2 regions of the Faecalibacillus sp. genome follow, and region 2 is predicted to be linked to the other one. Evidence: riboswitches for the same ligand, from Rfam matches in the RefSeq annotation. Region 2 holds a riboswitch; the other holds the start of a gene.

What was found. Region 2 has a riboswitch for thiamine pyrophosphate ahead of thiM (hydroxyethylthiazole kinase). Riboswitches for the same ligand answer to the same signal wherever they lie in the genome.
Region 1: another riboswitch for thiamine pyrophosphate. It lies ahead of thiE (thiamine phosphate synthase); the one in region 2 lies ahead of thiM (hydroxyethylthiazole kinase).

What each region holds. Positions count from the first base shown of each region.
Region 1 is NZ_JBKYAR010000009.1:41,435-49,650, forward strand. Features, by position in the region: gene ACLVEP_RS04420 (NADP-dependent malic enzyme) at 23-1,177, opposite strand; gene thiD (bifunctional hydroxymethylpyrimidine kinase/phosphomethylpyrimidine kinase) at 1,222-2,013, opposite strand; partial or broken gene thiE (thiamine phosphate synthase) at 2,071-2,655, opposite strand; TPP riboswitch at 2,726-2,823, opposite strand; gene ACLVEP_RS04435 (hypothetical protein) at 2,904-3,191, shown strand; gene ACLVEP_RS04440 (DUF4351 domain-containing protein) at 3,247-3,621, opposite strand; gene ACLVEP_RS04445 (hypothetical protein) at 3,883-4,251, opposite strand; gene ACLVEP_RS04450 (SIR2 family NAD-dependent protein deacylase) at 4,699-5,529, opposite strand; gene ACLVEP_RS04455 (protein-ADP-ribose hydrolase) at 5,510-6,283, opposite strand; gene ACLVEP_RS04460 (4Fe-4S binding protein) at 6,284-6,877, opposite strand; gene ACLVEP_RS04465 (winged helix-turn-helix transcriptional regulator) at 6,958-7,287, shown strand; gene ACLVEP_RS04470 (ATP-binding cassette domain-containing protein) at 7,278-8,012, opposite strand; gene ACLVEP_RS04475 (glycine betaine ABC transporter substrate-binding protein) at 8,015-8,216, opposite strand, start outside.
Region 2 is NZ_JBKYAR010000035.1:6,620-14,835, reverse strand. Features, by position in the region: gene ACLVEP_RS10930 (DeoR/GlpR family DNA-binding transcription regulator) at 1-54, shown strand, start outside; gene ACLVEP_RS10925 (hypothetical protein) at 67-261, opposite strand; gene ACLVEP_RS10920 (HAD family hydrolase) at 356-997, shown strand; gene ACLVEP_RS10915 (DUF523 domain-containing protein) at 994-1,440, shown strand; gene manA (mannose-6-phosphate isomerase, class I) at 1,443-2,378, shown strand; gene ACLVEP_RS10905 (hypothetical protein) at 2,366-2,665, shown strand; TPP riboswitch at 2,706-2,812, shown strand; gene thiM (hydroxyethylthiazole kinase) at 3,056-3,883, shown strand; gene tenA (thiaminase II) at 3,902-4,561, shown strand; gene ACLVEP_RS10890 (YebC/PmpR family DNA-binding transcriptional regulator) at 4,627-5,358, opposite strand; gene ACLVEP_RS10885 (NAD(P)/FAD-dependent oxidoreductase) at 5,493-6,566, shown strand; gene ACLVEP_RS10880 (ATP-binding protein) at 6,643-8,025, shown strand; gene ACLVEP_RS10875 (NAD(P)/FAD-dependent oxidoreductase) at 8,034-8,216, shown strand, end outside.

The DNA.
Region 1 (8,216 bases), on a different contig from region 2:
TTTATTTTGTTAATATCTTTTTTTATTTAGCAAATTGTTTAATTGCATTAGCAACAGCTGCTGTCACATCTTTATTGAAGATTTTTGGCATGATATTTTCTTCATTTAAATCTTCATCACTGATTGTATCTGCAATAGCTTTAGCCACAGCTACTTTCATTTCTGGTGTAATTGAAGGAACTCTTGCTTCTAATGCTCCTTTAAAAATACCAGGGAAAGCTAAAACATTATTAATTTGATTTGGATAATCAGAACGACCTGTTCCAACAACTCTTGCTCCTGCTGCTTTGGCTTTTTGATAAGTAATTTCTGGTTCAGGATTTGCCATTGCAAAGATAATTGGATCATTGTTCATTGAATGAACCATTTCATCAGTTACTAGATTTGGTTTAGAAACACCTACAAAAACATCTGCACCTTTTAATGCATCAGCTAATGTACCTTGCATATTATCAGGATTAGTAATATCACATAAAGCACGCTTATGAGGAATAAGTCCTTCTTGTCTATCTTTATATAAAATTCCAAATTCATCCACTGCAATAATTTTACCAACACCGGCTGTATACATCATTTTAATAATAGCTGTTCCTGCAGCTCCTGGCCCATTTAAAACAACTGTAATATCTTTGATATCTTTTTTTGTCACTCTTAAAGCGTTATATAAGGCCGCTAAAACAACAACAGCTGTTCCATGTTGATCATCATGGAATACAGGAATATCTAACATTTGATCTAATCTTTCTTCGATTTCAAAGCAATCTGGAGAAGCAATATCTTCTAAGTTGATTCCACCAAAACATGGTGCAATATTTTTAACTGTTTGAATCAATTCTTCTTTATCTTGTGTATCTAAACAAATAGGTACCGCATTGACATCTCCGAATTTTTTAAATAAAGCAGCTTTTCCTTCCATGACTGGAATCGAAGCTTTGGCTCCAATATTTCCAAGTCCTAAAACAGCTGTTCCATTTGATACAACAGCAATTGTGTTTGATTTTGTTGTATAACGATAAACATCTTCTTCATTTTCAGCAATCTTACGACAAGGTTCAGCAACCCCTGGCGTATAAACAACAGACATATCATCCATTGTATTAATTTCACAATTTAATTCCGTATGTATTTTTCCTTGATGTTTTTCATGTAATTTCAAGGCTTCTTCATAATAATTCATTTTCATCACCCGACACTATTATACCTACAAAATAGACAATTCGTCTAATCTTTTTTATCTAAAACATATCCATGATCCATTGGCCCTTGCCCTTGTCCTAAATCAAGCATTGCTGCAAGTGCTCCTGAAATATAATCCTTAGCCTTTTTAACAGCATTTTCCAAATTTTCACCTCGTGCTAAATAAGAAGCAATCGCACTTGATAAAGTACATCCCGTACCATGAGTATTATTGTTATTAATACGTTTTCCTTTAAACCATTGATAATTACCTTCTTTATAAAGTAAATCATTGGCATCATTGATTTGATGTCCGCCTTTAAGTAATACTGCACAATGATAATGATCTCCAATATATTTAGCTGCTGCTAACATTTCTTCTTCATTATTGATTTTTAATCCTGATAAAACTTCGGCTTCAGGAATATTTGGTGTTAAAACCGTTGCGAGTGGGAAGAGATTTGCTTTTAATGTATCAATAGCTTCATCACTAATAAGTTTTGCCCCACTTGTAGCCACCATCACAGGATCAACAACAATATTACGTGCATGATATTGTTTTAACTTTTCACTAATAGATAAAATGACTTCTTTTTGAGAAACCATTCCAATTTTAACAGCCATTGGATAAATATCTGTAAACACACTATCCATTTGACTAGCCACAAAAGAAGCATCTACATCGTAGATAGCATCCACTCCTGTAGTATTTTGAGCTGTTAGTGCTGCAATAACTGACATAGCATAAACACGATTAGCAAGCATTGTTTTTAAATCTGCCTGAATTCCTGCACCTCCACTACTATCACTACCTGCAATTGTAAGGCAAGTTGGCATTTTATTAGAGATAACTCTTTGAATTTTATCTTTTAACATACAACTTGCTTTTTGGATATCATCACTTCCAAAGATACTTGAAACGATAGCAACACCATCAATAGCAACACCCATAAATTCTAAGATATTCACTTGATTAATACCACCAATAGCAACCACAGGAATATCAACCTTTTGACAAATTTCATTTAATGTTTCCATTGAAATATTTTGTGCATCATCTTTTGTTTGAGTTGTAAAAATAGCTCCGACACCTAAATAATCAGCCCCATTTTCTAAAGCTATTTTTGCTTCTTCATAATTATGTGCAGATACACCAATAATTTTATCTTCACCTAATATTTTTCTTGCTTCTTTTAAATTCAAATCATCTTGTCCAATATGAACCCCATCTGCATCAATTTCTTTACACAATTCAACATCATCATTAATAATCAAAGGAACATGATGTTTTTGACACACACTTTGAACATACAATGCTTCTTGTTTAAATGCTTCATGTGTCATTTCTTTTTCTCTTAGTTGAATCATTGTTACACCACCAAGAATGGCTTCTTCAACTAATTCCGACATTTTTCTTCCTTTTAAATATTTTGAATCTGTTACTCCATACAATAATAAATCTTCTTTATTTAATTTCATCAAATTTCCTTCTTTCTTTACAATATTCTTTTTTATTTCCCTGGAAATAAAAAGAGAGTCCTGTTGAACTCTGTTAACGTTTATATCTCCTACGTTGGCATTATCCAAATCAGGTTATGGGTCTAAGTCAATACTTACTCTCAGCAAAAAGCTCCCCGTTTCCTTTATTATAATTTTTTTAATAAAAATTGTCTATTTTTAATCATATTATTTATGCTTTTGTTCAAACTATAAAAGGAGGTGCTTTCATGAAATTATGTATTACAGCAGGTAACTATCACATTTTTAAATTAATGATTAAAAATCATAAAGATTCTCGCATTCAATTAAAAAACATTCATCCTTTAGATTTTGACCTTGTTTTTGATGTTTATACATCTTTAGATCAAAAAACAGTTATTTCTATACTTAGCCATGAATTACGTTATTCCCCTTTTATGTATCTATGCCCTGGTTTTAAAGTCATTCCTTTAAAAAAACGTCTTCCTCATGGTACAAAAGAATCAACTACTCCTTTAAATCTTTCTTTTAATTGAATAATTTATTTAAAAAAACAGTTTGAAATAAACACTTTATTCAAACTGTTTCTTTTTAATTAATAATTTTTAAAATATCTTCTTCACTTGTTACATTAAAAATATTTAATGTAAGTTCATTGAGTTTTTCTAGCGATGTATTTGTAAGCTTTTCTTCTAAGTTACCTGACAAGTTTCCAAATTTAACTTTGAGTTGTTCTTTTAAAGTATTTTGTTTTTCTTCATATTTTCCTTTTTCAATTCCTATGCTTTCTCCTTTCTTTTCAAATTTTTGAAATAATTGATCCATTGCTTTACACATATTAATTTCATCTCCCTCTGGTAAATCATCTCTTCTAATATTTGTATGCGTAAATGTCACCGCCATCATGAAGCTTTCTGTTTCGATTTTACGATTTTCTCTTAATCCATCATAACTTCCTGCAAACATACTTTGATTAATTTCTACGACATCTTAATATCTTTTGATTTCTGTTGGATCATCTACATTTCCTATCATTGTATCATATGTTTAAAGATAATTCGTCTCACACTTGTCTCATTTCTATTATCATTTTAGCTATCTCTCCTACCCTCTTCAATGGACGGATAGTCCAAAAAAGTTTCCAATAAAAAAACCTACGAAATCATCTCGTAAGTCTTTAAAGAATACATATTATTAAATCCGCTATTAATGAAGCAATACCCGCAATTATAAAAATGATATATAGCTTTTTTGCGGATCATTTTCTAAAATCAATATATGTTTAGGATTATTTTCCTCATACATAATTTCTAAAGAACTCCCTATAGGTAGTTCTTTACCATAACCAATAGAGAGTTTTTGTTTAATTTCATCTCCATGATCATAAAATTGAATTACCGGAAAATAGGAATAAGAAAAACTATCATCACTTTGCATTCTTTCTCTTATATTATCAATTACTTTAGCTAATGTATGAATATTACAATACTTTACTTTCTTTTTATAATTCATTCTTATACCAATTCCTATCATTAAAAAAATACTACCTAATAAAGAAAATATAAGTATTAAGAATAATTTAGGATTTTCTAACATAATTATCACTCCCTTTATTAGGGTTTATCATTAATTAATAATAAATTCTAAAAAAGATGATGTTTTTATAAAGTGGACCCCATGTCAAGGACAATAAATAAAAAAGTACTTAAAATCAAATAGAAATAAATATATCCTCTAGGTATCAAAGACCATGAGGATATATTTTTATGTTGAAATACTATAGATATGTAATTATTAAAAATAATGAATTAAAAATTTCAAAAACAAAAAAATGGAAAACCTTGTTAAAAAGGAATTAGGTGTTGTTGATTATCGTGACTATCTTTTTGAAGATGATCTTTCAATTCTACTGCGTCACTTTCTTGAAAATGCATAGTATCAGCCCCTTTTAATATATTTTATCAATCCAATCAAATCACGTCAGTTGATTTGATTGGATTATGACGAGATATTAAAAGTATGATTAAAAGCTGTATAAATATACTATTTTTCCAATTTAATTTTTAATAAATCATCAACAACATTCTTTATATCTTCACTTATACAATATGCTCTTTTTTCAATGGATTGAGGACAATAAGCATCTTTATTAATACAAATATAAGTTGCATTTTTATTTCTTTCAACAAATCTAAAAAATGGATATTTAATAATACCTGGTGTATTTTGTCCTACACCTAATTCAAGATAAACAATTTTTAAATCTTGATGTCTTCTGATAAAATCTTGATATCTAAGATAAGCTTGATGCCATCCTTCATCTTCAACAAAAGTATCATCACATCTTAAATTCATTGTCATTGGTTTTCCACAATGAGGACAATAAGGAATTAAAGATATAGGAATTTTCATATCCTTTTGTTGTTCAATCATCTTTTTAATAAGTTCTTCATTATCATATGTTTCTTGATGACAAGGAGATGAACATTGAAATAAGCCATAATCTCCTTGTGTATAAAATACTCTTTGTTTATCAAAATTTGCTTTTTGAAAACAATGATCCACATTAGTTGTTAAAACAAAATAATCTTTATCTTTAACAAGTTGAAAGAGTTTTTGATATAAATCTAAATGATCTACATATCGATTGTAATAAACTTGTCTTGACCACCAAGCCCAATATTCTTCTAAAGTATCATAAGGATAAAAACCTCCTGAATACATATCATGAATTCCATATTTTTCTTCAAAATCACTAAAATACTTATTAAATCTTTCTCCTGCATATTCATATCCAGCAGCCGTAGAAAGTCCTGCACCTGCTCCAATAACAATAGCATCCGCTTCTTGTATTTTAGCGTAAATATCTTTCATAGATGTCTCGATCTTCGTCTTTGAAAACATTAAAAATCACCTTCTTTATACTTGTTTCATTTTTTAAATACTCTTTAACTGTTTTGATAGCAATCTTTGTTGCAAATTCTTTAGGAAAATGAAATTCACCTGTCGAAATACAACAAAAAGCAATACTTTCTAAATGATATGCATCTGCAAGTTCTAAACAACTACGGTAACATGATGACAGTAATTCTTCATCTTTTTTGGTTACAGTAGAATAAATAATCGGACCTACTGTATGTAAGATATAACGACTTGGTAAATTATAAGCTTTAGTTATTTTAGCTTTTCCTGTTGCTTCTTGTTTTCCTTGTTTTTCCATTATTTGATAACAAGCATATCTAAGTTGCATTCCAGCATAAGTATGGATACAGTTATCAATACAACGATGATGAGGAATATAGCATCCTGTCATTTGACTATTAGCAGCGTTGACGATTGCATCACATTTTAAAGTTGTAATATCGCCTTGCCACAAATAAATACCTTCTTGGATAGGTTTTAAATCATGAATATCTACAATCCCTTTTTCTTTAAGCTCTGTTTGTAAATACGCATCTTGAATATGATAAAACTCACTTTTTATTTTTTTAGGTTCTCGAACATTCATCAAATCCCTCAATAAAAGTTTTTGTGAACTTTCATTTTGAGGAATTTCAATATGACGATATTCTTCTCTTTCATCAAGTAATTCTTGAATCAAATATTTTCTTCTTTCTTCTTGGTTCATCTAAATTCCCCTTTCTATCGCACGAACAGGACATATTTCTAGACATCTTCCACAACTTAAACAATGTCTTTGATCAATTTTTACTTTTTGATCAACATGAATACATTTTTGTGGACAAACATCTAAACATTTTAAACATCCAATACATGTATCATTAATAAAATATCCTGTTTCTTTTTCAATACTTCCAATTGTAAATGTTTCTTTAATAATACTACTAGGATCAGTAATATCAAAATATTCACCTGTTGCTTCATATAAACAAAAGACTTCTAATATATCTCTTGTATTTTCAGGATAAATTTTTTGCATATAAGTATTTTTTAGAAAGATTTCATCTAAATACGTATGATGTATACATTTAACTTTTCCTTTTAAAGAAATTGCTCTTTTATCTTTTAAAGCAGTTAATGACATATAATTTTGTTGAATAAGTTGTTGATAAAAAGTTTTCCCTTTAGCCGTTAGAAAATACACACCTTCTTTATCATAGAGCATCATATCAATAGCTCTTGTTTGTGGATATCCTTGTTGATCTAATGTAGCAACAACTGTTGAATGAAATTCATCCACTAACATCTTTAAATAGTTCATCTCTTGCATACCTCTTTTCTTTTATTTATAATAGTATATATAATATACTAAGTATCTTTTAGATACTAAAGGAGATAAAAATGGAAAAACAACAATTACCTGCTTGCCCAGTTGAAACAACCTTAACCCTTATTAGTGATAAATGGAAAGTCTTGATTTTAAGAGATCTTCTTCCTGGTACTAAACGTTTTGGTGAATTGAAGAAATCAATTGGTCACGTTAGCCAAAAGGTTTTAACAGCCCAACTTAGACAAATGGAACAAAGTGGTTTATTAACACGTACTGTTTATCCTGAAGTTCCCCCTCGTGTTGAATATTCTTTAACGGAACTTGGTTACAGTTTAAAACCTATTTTAGATGCGATGTCTACTTGGGGAGAAAATTATAAAGAAAATTATTATCAAGAATAAGACTCGTTTTTAGAAACGAGTTTTTTTACAAAGTCATTAGCTGGATTCTTAAAAATATTTTCAGGAGTATCAAATTGTTGAATTTGACCTTGATCCATAATTAACACTTTTGTTCCTAATTTTAAAGCTTCTTGAATATCATGAGTCACAAATAATATTGTGATCTTTTTTTGTTGATATATTTTTAAGAGTTCATCTTGTAATTGTCTTCTAGTAATTTCATCAACAGCTCCAAATGGTTCATCCATTAATAAAATATCTGGTTGATTCGCTAAGGCTCTAGCAATACCTACTCTTTGTTGTTGACCACCTGAAAGAGTATGGGGATATTTATCTTTAAATCTTGAATCTAATTGTACTGTTTCTAACCATTGATCTACGATTTGATCCATATTTTTTGTTTTCTTTTCTAATTGTAAAACATAGGCTATATTTTGTTTCACTGTTAAATGAGGAAAAAGTACACTTCCTTGTATCACATATCCCATATGTCTTCTTAATTGAATAAGATCTTGTTCTTGGATATCTTGTCCATGAACTTTAACATGTCCACTTGTAGGTTGAATTAAACCGTTGATCATTTTTAATACCGTTGTTTTACCACTACCTGATGTTCCAATAATTGTTATAAATTCACCTTGATCTATAGATAAATTAAAATGATTTAATACTTCTGTTTGTCCATATGCTTTTTTTATATCTTTTAATTCAATAATAGCTTCCATACTTACTCCTTCAATAAATTTATTTCTTTCAAATAATTTCTCGCAACTTCTCTTGGTTCTTTTCCTTGACTTTCTACTAAATCATTCATCTTTGCCATTTGTAAATCATCTATTTTATAAGCTAATTGATTCAAAACCTTCTTTAATTCAGGATGATCTTTTAAAACTTCACTTCTTACAACATTTCCACATAAATAAGAAGGA
Region 2 (8,216 bases):
CAAGAAAAACTAGCAAATGCAAATTGTCAAATTATTTATACAAAAGAAAAGTAGATTTTTACGAATCTACTTTTTTGCTAGCATTTTATCAATAAAATAACCAATTACTCTAAAAATCATGGCTAAACCAAAGATAGATAAAGCACCGAATGTTTCATATTTATGGAAAAGGAATGTACATAAAAAGTAAGTAATAATTCCTAATGCTGCCCCTAGACCTGTTAATAATGTCATGAAAACATCTTTTTGTTGTTGTTTCATAATTTCACCTCAAGAACTATTCTAACATATCAAAAACCAATAAACAATAAATAGAAGTTGTGCTATAATCTAAATAAAGTGAAAGGGGAAGTCTATGTATAATACGTTGATTTTTGATTTAGATGGAACACTTGTAGATTCGATAGAAGATTTAGCTTTATCTACAAATATTTTAATGGAAGAAAACCATTTTCCTACTTATGATTTAGATACATATAAACAATTTGTAGGAAATGGTGTTGATAAATTAATAGAGAGGGCATTGCCTGAAGAGTATAAAAAAGATGTGAGAAAATACCGTGCACGTTTTGATGAAATTTATAAAGAGAATTGTTTAAAACATACAAAACCTTATCAAGGAATGGAAGAATTAATTGATGAACTTTATCATCAAGGATATAAATTAGCAGTTGTAACCAATAAACCAAAATTAAATGCAGTAACAATTGTTAATCATTTATTTCCAAACAAATTTATGTATGTTTTTGGAAATACAGTTTATCAACCTAAAAAGCCACATCCTTGTTTAGTACAACTTGCTATGCAGTTAATGGAAAGTAATAAAAATGAAACATTAATGATTGGTGATAGTAATGTAGATATTGAAACAGCCATCAATGCTAAAATTAAATCTATAGGATGTGAATGGGGCTTTAGAGGAAAAGAAGAACTTGTTCAAGCTGGAGCAACTTATACAGTTTCTAAGCCAAGTGATATTAAGGAACTTTTAAAATGATTGCTGTATCGAGATGTTTAATTGGGGAAAATTGTACGTATGCTGGAAAGAATAATCTTTGTAAGGAAATAAAGGAACTTTATGATCAAGGTCTAGTGTTACCACTTTGTCCAGAAGTACTAGGTGGTTTACCAATTCCTAGAACACCTTGTGAAATTGTTGGAGAAAACGTGATTGATCAAAATGGCATAGATCGTACAAAAGAATATACCCGAGGTGCTAAAATAGCTTTAGATAAATGTTTAGAAAAAGATATTAAAATAGCTGTTTTAAAAGCTAAAAGTCCAAGCTGTGGAAAAGATTTTATTTATGATGGTACTTTTTCACATCAACTTGTTGAAGGTGATGGTATTTTTGTACAGATGTTAAAAGAAAAAGGAATTGCAGTTTATAGTGAAAATGAAGTAACAGAGGTTTTAAAATTAATAAATGGAGGAAAGTAAAAATGGGACATATTTTATGGGTAGAACCAGTATTTAAAGAAATGATTTGGGGAGGGAATCAACTTAAAGAAAAGTATGGTTATGATATTCCAAGTAATCAAACAGGAGAATGTTGGGCACCTTCAGCACATCCTAATGGTGATAATACAATCAAAGAAGGTGAATTCAAAGGACAAACTTTATCAAAAGTCTTTGCAGAACATCGTGAACTTTTTGGAAATATCAAAGACAAACAATTTCCATTACTTGTAAAAATCATCGATGCTTGTAATGATTTATCAGTACAAGTCCATCCAGATGATGAATATGCAGCACTTCATGAAAACTCATTAGGAAAAACAGAATGCTGGTATGTTTTAGATTGTAAAGAAGATACAAAGATGGTGATGGGACATCATGCTCAAACAAAAGAAGAACTTGTAAGTGCTATTGAAAATGATGATTATGATCATTTATTAAATAAATTTGATATCAAAAAGGGAGATTTCTTCTATATTCCAAGTGGAACAATTCATGCCATCTGTAAAGGATCATTGATCTATGAAGCACAACAATCATCAGATATCACATATCGAGTATATGATTATCATCGAAAAGATAAAGATGGAAATGAAAGACAACTACATGTAAAACAATCCATCGATGTAACAACAGTGCCATATAAACCATATGATCTAGCTAAACAAGTAGAAGAAACAATCGAAAATGGAACAAGAAAAGAACTCGTTTCATCAAATTATTTAACATTAAATAAATATGATATGACAGGATATAATAAAGTCATCAATGATAAACCATTCCAACTTGTATCAATTATTGAAGGACAAGGTACAGTAGAAGGAAAAGAAGTCAAAAAAGGAGATCACTTTGTTGTATGTTCTGATCAAAAAGAAGTTCATTTTGATGGAACAATGACAGTGATGATTTGTACATTATAATGAGATGTTATCATTGTAGTCATGAAATAAAAGATTCTGCTTTTGCTTATAAAGGTAGACAAGAATGCAAGGAATGTCATAGTGTTTATCAAATCCATTTTCCTTCAGGAGTAGGTTTTATTCCTATTGTTATTGCTTTTATTCCAGCGTTATATATGATGACTAGTTTGAGATATGCATTTATTGTTGGACTTGCAGTATTTGTGATTTTTTATTGGGCTATTGATATTATTATGAATAATATTTTAATTTATTTAGGTAAATATGAAATTGAAGAAATTGAATAAAACTTGTATTTAAAAAAATAAAGAGTATCATTAAATATGTAAATAAAAACAGGGGAGCTTGTAAGCAGGCTGAGAGGAAGTGATCTAACTTCGACCCTTTAACCTGATATGGATAATGCCATCGTAGGAAGTCATCAGCTTGATTTTTTTACAGGAGCATGTCTCCTGTTTTTTATTTGAAAATTATCCACAATGTGGCGGATTGAAGGGGAGCGCCTTGAATCTTGTATTAAGCGAAGGGAAGCTGTGTTCCAGCGTGAGAGGATACCACAAAGTATCGACCGAACTACCATAGAGTTATTTCATAAACAAAGTTTATGTTTTTGATGATGGGTAAGTTTGGTCATCTTCATATTTATGAAATAACTTGTAAAAACAAGGAGAAAAAATATGTTAGAAGAAATGTTAAAAAATGTTAGAGAAAAAAATCCACTCATTCACAATATTACAAATTATGTAACAGTCAATGATTGTGCCAATGTTGTTCTTGCTTGTGGAGCATCACCAATTATGGCTGATGATCAAGAAGAAGTTGCTGAAATTACTTCGATTTGTACAGGACTTAATATTAATATTGGGACACTTAATACGCGTACGATCGAATCAATGGTTATTGCTGGGAAAAAAGCAAATGAACTTCATCACCCTGTTGTTTTAGATCCTGTAGGAGTTGGTGCTTCTACGTTAAGAACACAAACTGCTTTAAAGTTATTAAAAGAAATTCAATTTTCAGTTATTCGTGGAAATATTTCAGAAATTAAAACATTAGCTTTAGGAAGTGGAACAACTAAAGGTGTTGATGCAAATCTTGCTGATAAAGTGACAGCAGAAAACATTCATGAAGTTGTTAGTTTTGCTCAAGAGTTTTCTAAAAAAACAGGAGCTGTTATTGCTATTACAGGAGCTATTGACATAGTTTGTAATGAAAGTGTCGCTTATGCTATTTATAATGGTCATAAAATGATGTCTTCAATTACAGGAACAGGTTGTCAATTATCAGCACTTACGGCTTCATTTATTTCGGCTAATTCTCATCGTTTACTTGAAGCAACAGTCGCTGCAGTATGTGCAATGGGTCTTGCAGGAGAAATCGCATATAAAAGATTAACAGTGTTAGATGGTAATGCAAGTTATCGAAATTATATTATAGATGCAATTTATAATATGACTCCAAAACAATTACAAGAAGGTGCTCAATTTCAAGAAGTTTTATTGTAACATGAAAAGAGGAAAAATATGAAAACAACAGATAAGATGTTAGAAGCAACAAAAGAGCTATGGAGCTTTTATAATGAACATCCTTTTGTACAAGGAATACAAGATGGTTCATTAGAAAAAGATAAATTTAAATATTATATTATGCAAGATTATCTTTATTTAAAGGAATATGCGAAAGTTTTTGCTATTGGAGTTGCTAAAGCAAAAAGCTTAGAAACAGCTAATCTTTTTGCTAAATATATTGCTGTGATGAATGGTGAATTAGATGTTCATAGTGGATATATGGGAAAATTTAAAGTAAGTCAAGAAGAAATAGATGATATGAAACCATTGCTTGATAATCTCTCTTATACTTCTTATATGCTACGTGTTGCCTATGAAGAAGGAGAAGCAGAAATTTTAGCAGCTATATTATCATGTGCTTATAGCTATGAAGTCATTGCTAAAAAGATAGTTGAAAATAATCCAAATTCAATTCATGATGAATTTTATGGAGATTGGATCAAAGGCTATGCTTCAAATGAATATGCAAGTGGGAATGTTATTTTGATAGAAACAATGAACCAACTTACTAAAGATTATACAGAAAAACAAATTCAACATCTTATTGATATCTTTGTAGTATGTTCAAGATACGAACTTGCATTTTGGCAAATGTCATGGGATAAAAGTTGTTAATAAATAAAAATGAAAGAGATCAAACATCTTTCATTTTTTTCATTATAAAGAAAAAGAAGGAGAAATTATTCTCCTTCATAGTTTTCAACGTTATGGTAGATTTTATCTACATCGTCACAAGCATTTAAAAGATTCATTAATCTTTCAAATAATTCCATATCTTCACCTTCAAGAGATACATATTCTTGAGGTGTTGTAGCGATTTCTTCTACATCAAATTCAGCATTAGGACAAGCTGCTTCAATAGCATCTTTCATTTTATATAAATCAGTTGGTGCACCAGTTAATTCAATTGAACCATCTTCATGAGTTTCAATTTCTTGACAATCAGCTTCACCTTCCATTAAAGCTTCTAAAGTTTGTTCTTCATCTAATCCTTTAAAAGTTAAAATAGAATATGTATCATATAAATAAGATACTGAACCTTCATTTCCTAATTTTGCTTTAGATTTTGTAAATGCTGGACGTACTTGAGAAATAGTACGATTAATATTATCAGTTAAGCATTTAACAATAACAGTTGAACCACTTGGACCATATCCTTCAAATGTTTTTTCTTGATAATCTTCAGTAGCTCCACTTTTTACTTTATCAACTGCACGTTTAATAACGTCAGCAGGAACTTGTTCTTTTTTAGCTTTAGCAATAATTCTTCTTAATGCTAAGTTACCATCTGGATCAGTACCACCAGCTTTAGCAGCTAAATAGATTTCTTTTCCATAACGAGAATATAATTTTGCTTTTGCTGCAGCAGTTTTTGCCATAGCAACTTTACGCACTTCATGTGCTCTACCCATAAAAAAGCCTCCTTAATTGTATGTAATCTCAATACTTGGTTATTATAGCGAATACATCGAGGTTTTTCAAGGTTTAATATAAATGACAAACGAGTTTTGTTCATGTATAATGAAAAAGCAAATGAGGGATAAAGATGGAAACAATTGTTATTATTGGAGCAGGTGCGAGTGGACTTGCTTGTATGAATGAATTAGTAAAAACAAATAAATATAATATTATTGTCTTGGAACAATCTAATAAAGCAGCTAGAAAAGTACTCGCTAGTGGCAATGGAAGGTGTAATGTTTCAAATTTGAATATGGATATTAAGTATTACAATCATCAAGATCCTTTAATAGAAAAATTAATTAAAGAATTTGATATCGTTAATTTTTTTAAACAACTTTCTTTAAAATTACGTTATGAAAAGAATCTTGTTTATCCATATTCACTTTCAAGTTTATCTGTTAAAAATGCTTTAATGAAAAACATGAATAATGTATCGTATATCGATAATTGTGAAGTTCTAGCAATAAAAAAAGCTAACACTTATGAAATTATTACGACAAATGGTCATTATCAAGCAGATAAAATAGTCATTGCGACAGGATCACCAGCCAGTCATTTATCAGGACAAAATAATTTAAAAATGTTAGAAAAAATGAACATTTCCATGATTCCTTTTACACCAAGTCTTGTTCAAGTAAAAACAAAACCAGTTTTTAAAGCTTTAAAAGGACAAAGAGTAAAAGGAATTGCAATGCTTTATGATCAAAATCAATTGATTGAAAAACAAACAGGAGAAATCATGTTTACAGATTATGGTCTATCAGGTATTTGTATTATGCAATTATCAAGATATTTAGAGCATTTAAAAAACCCAAAACTTGTTTTAAATTTATTGCCTGATATTGAAAAAGAAGAATTTCAATATTATGGTTTAGAAGGATTTTTTCATGAAAAAATCGTTCAGGTTTTTAAAGATAAAAATATTGATCCTCATTGTTTAGAATTCAAAATCATCGATACAATGTCAATTGAAAAAGCACAAGTTTGTCATGGTGGTGTTTCTTTAAAAGAAGTAGATGAAAATTTACAACTTAAGAAATATCCAGGTATTTATGTTTGTGGAGAAGCTTTGGATGTTGATGGTGATTGTGGAGGTTATAATTTACATTTCGCTTTTGCAAGTGGTGTACATGTGGCAAATGCTATAAATGGAAATTAATCATGAGTTATATAGAAATGTTATAATGCATATATAAGTGGAAAAACTATATTTACCAAATAATAAGGAGCTCGCTATGGAAAATAAAGAAAAGCATAATATTGAATGGAAAGTAGTTTGGAAAGATGAATATTTAGTAGGCGTATGTGGATTTGCAAATGCACAAGGTGGTAAATTTCTTATAGGTGTAGATGATAACGGCAAAGTTGTAGGTATTAAAGATGCTAGAAAATTATTAGAATCTTTACCTAGTAAAATACGAGATGCAATGGGAATCGTAGTAGATGTTAATTTATGTAAAGAAAATAATTTGGAATATATTGAAATTGATGTTCCAGCTTATCCTATTGCTATATCTTGTAAAGGAAATTACTATTATAGAAGTGGGAGTACAACACAAAAATTGACAGGTGTTGAACTAGAAAGCTTTATTTTACGTAAAAGAGGAGCAACGTGGGACAATGTTCCACATCCATTAGTAAAAATAGAAGATTTAGATCAAAATGCGATTCAAAAATTCAAAGAACTCGCAATACGTAAAAAAAGAATAGATGATACGATTTTAGAAGAAGATACAGAAACATTATTAGATAAACTTCATTTAATAAGTAATGGTTATCTTACAAATGCAGCGTTACTTTTGTTTTCAAAGGATCCAGAGAGATATTTTACAGGTGCTTTTATAAAAGTAGGATTTTTTGAAACAGATGCTGATTTAATTTATCAAGATGAAGTAAGAGGATCACTTTTTGAACAAATTGATAAAGTTATAGAACTTATTTTCTTTAAATATATGAAAGCTAAGATTTCATATGATGGACTTCAAAGAGTTGAAGAATATTTTGTAAGTGAAGCAAGTATGAGAGAAGCTATATTAAATGCTATTGTTCATAAACAATATGAATCTGGTGTACCAATACAAATAAGTGTTTATAAAGATAAGCTCTATATTACAAATGTTGGAAAACTTCCAGATCATTGGACAGAAGAAACTCTTTATCAAAAACATGGTTCTAAGCCCTATAATCCTAATATTGCGCATGTTTTCTATTTAGCAGGACATATTGAGTCATGGGGAAGAGGCATAGAAAAAATATTTGATTCATGTATAGAAAATGATTTACCAATGCCAAAATATTATATTAATCCTACGGATATTATGATTGAATTTGATGCACCTCAAAGATTGGTGATTGATAACTTTTCAAAGGTGAACGATAGGTTGAACGATAGATTGAACGATAGGTTGAACGATAGATTGAACGATAGGTTGAATAGTAGTATGAAAGGAATATTGGAACAATTGTATATTGATCCAGGATATTCAGTTACAGAACTATCAAAACTATTAGGTATAAGCAGAACTACAGTCTCTAATTCTATAAAAAAACTTAAGAATCAAGGAATTATAGAAAGAGTTGGAAATAACAAAAAAGGATATTGGAAAATAAAGAGATAGGAGAAGGTATGTTAAAAGTAAGTAATATTGCAGTTTCTTTAGATGAAAATGATTATGCTAAAGTTATTGCGAATACATTAAATATAAGAAAATCACAAGTAAAGAATGTAAAGATTGCTAAAAAGGCAGTGGATGCAAGAAGAAAGAATAAAGTACATTTTAATATGGGCTTTACTTTTGAATATGCAAAT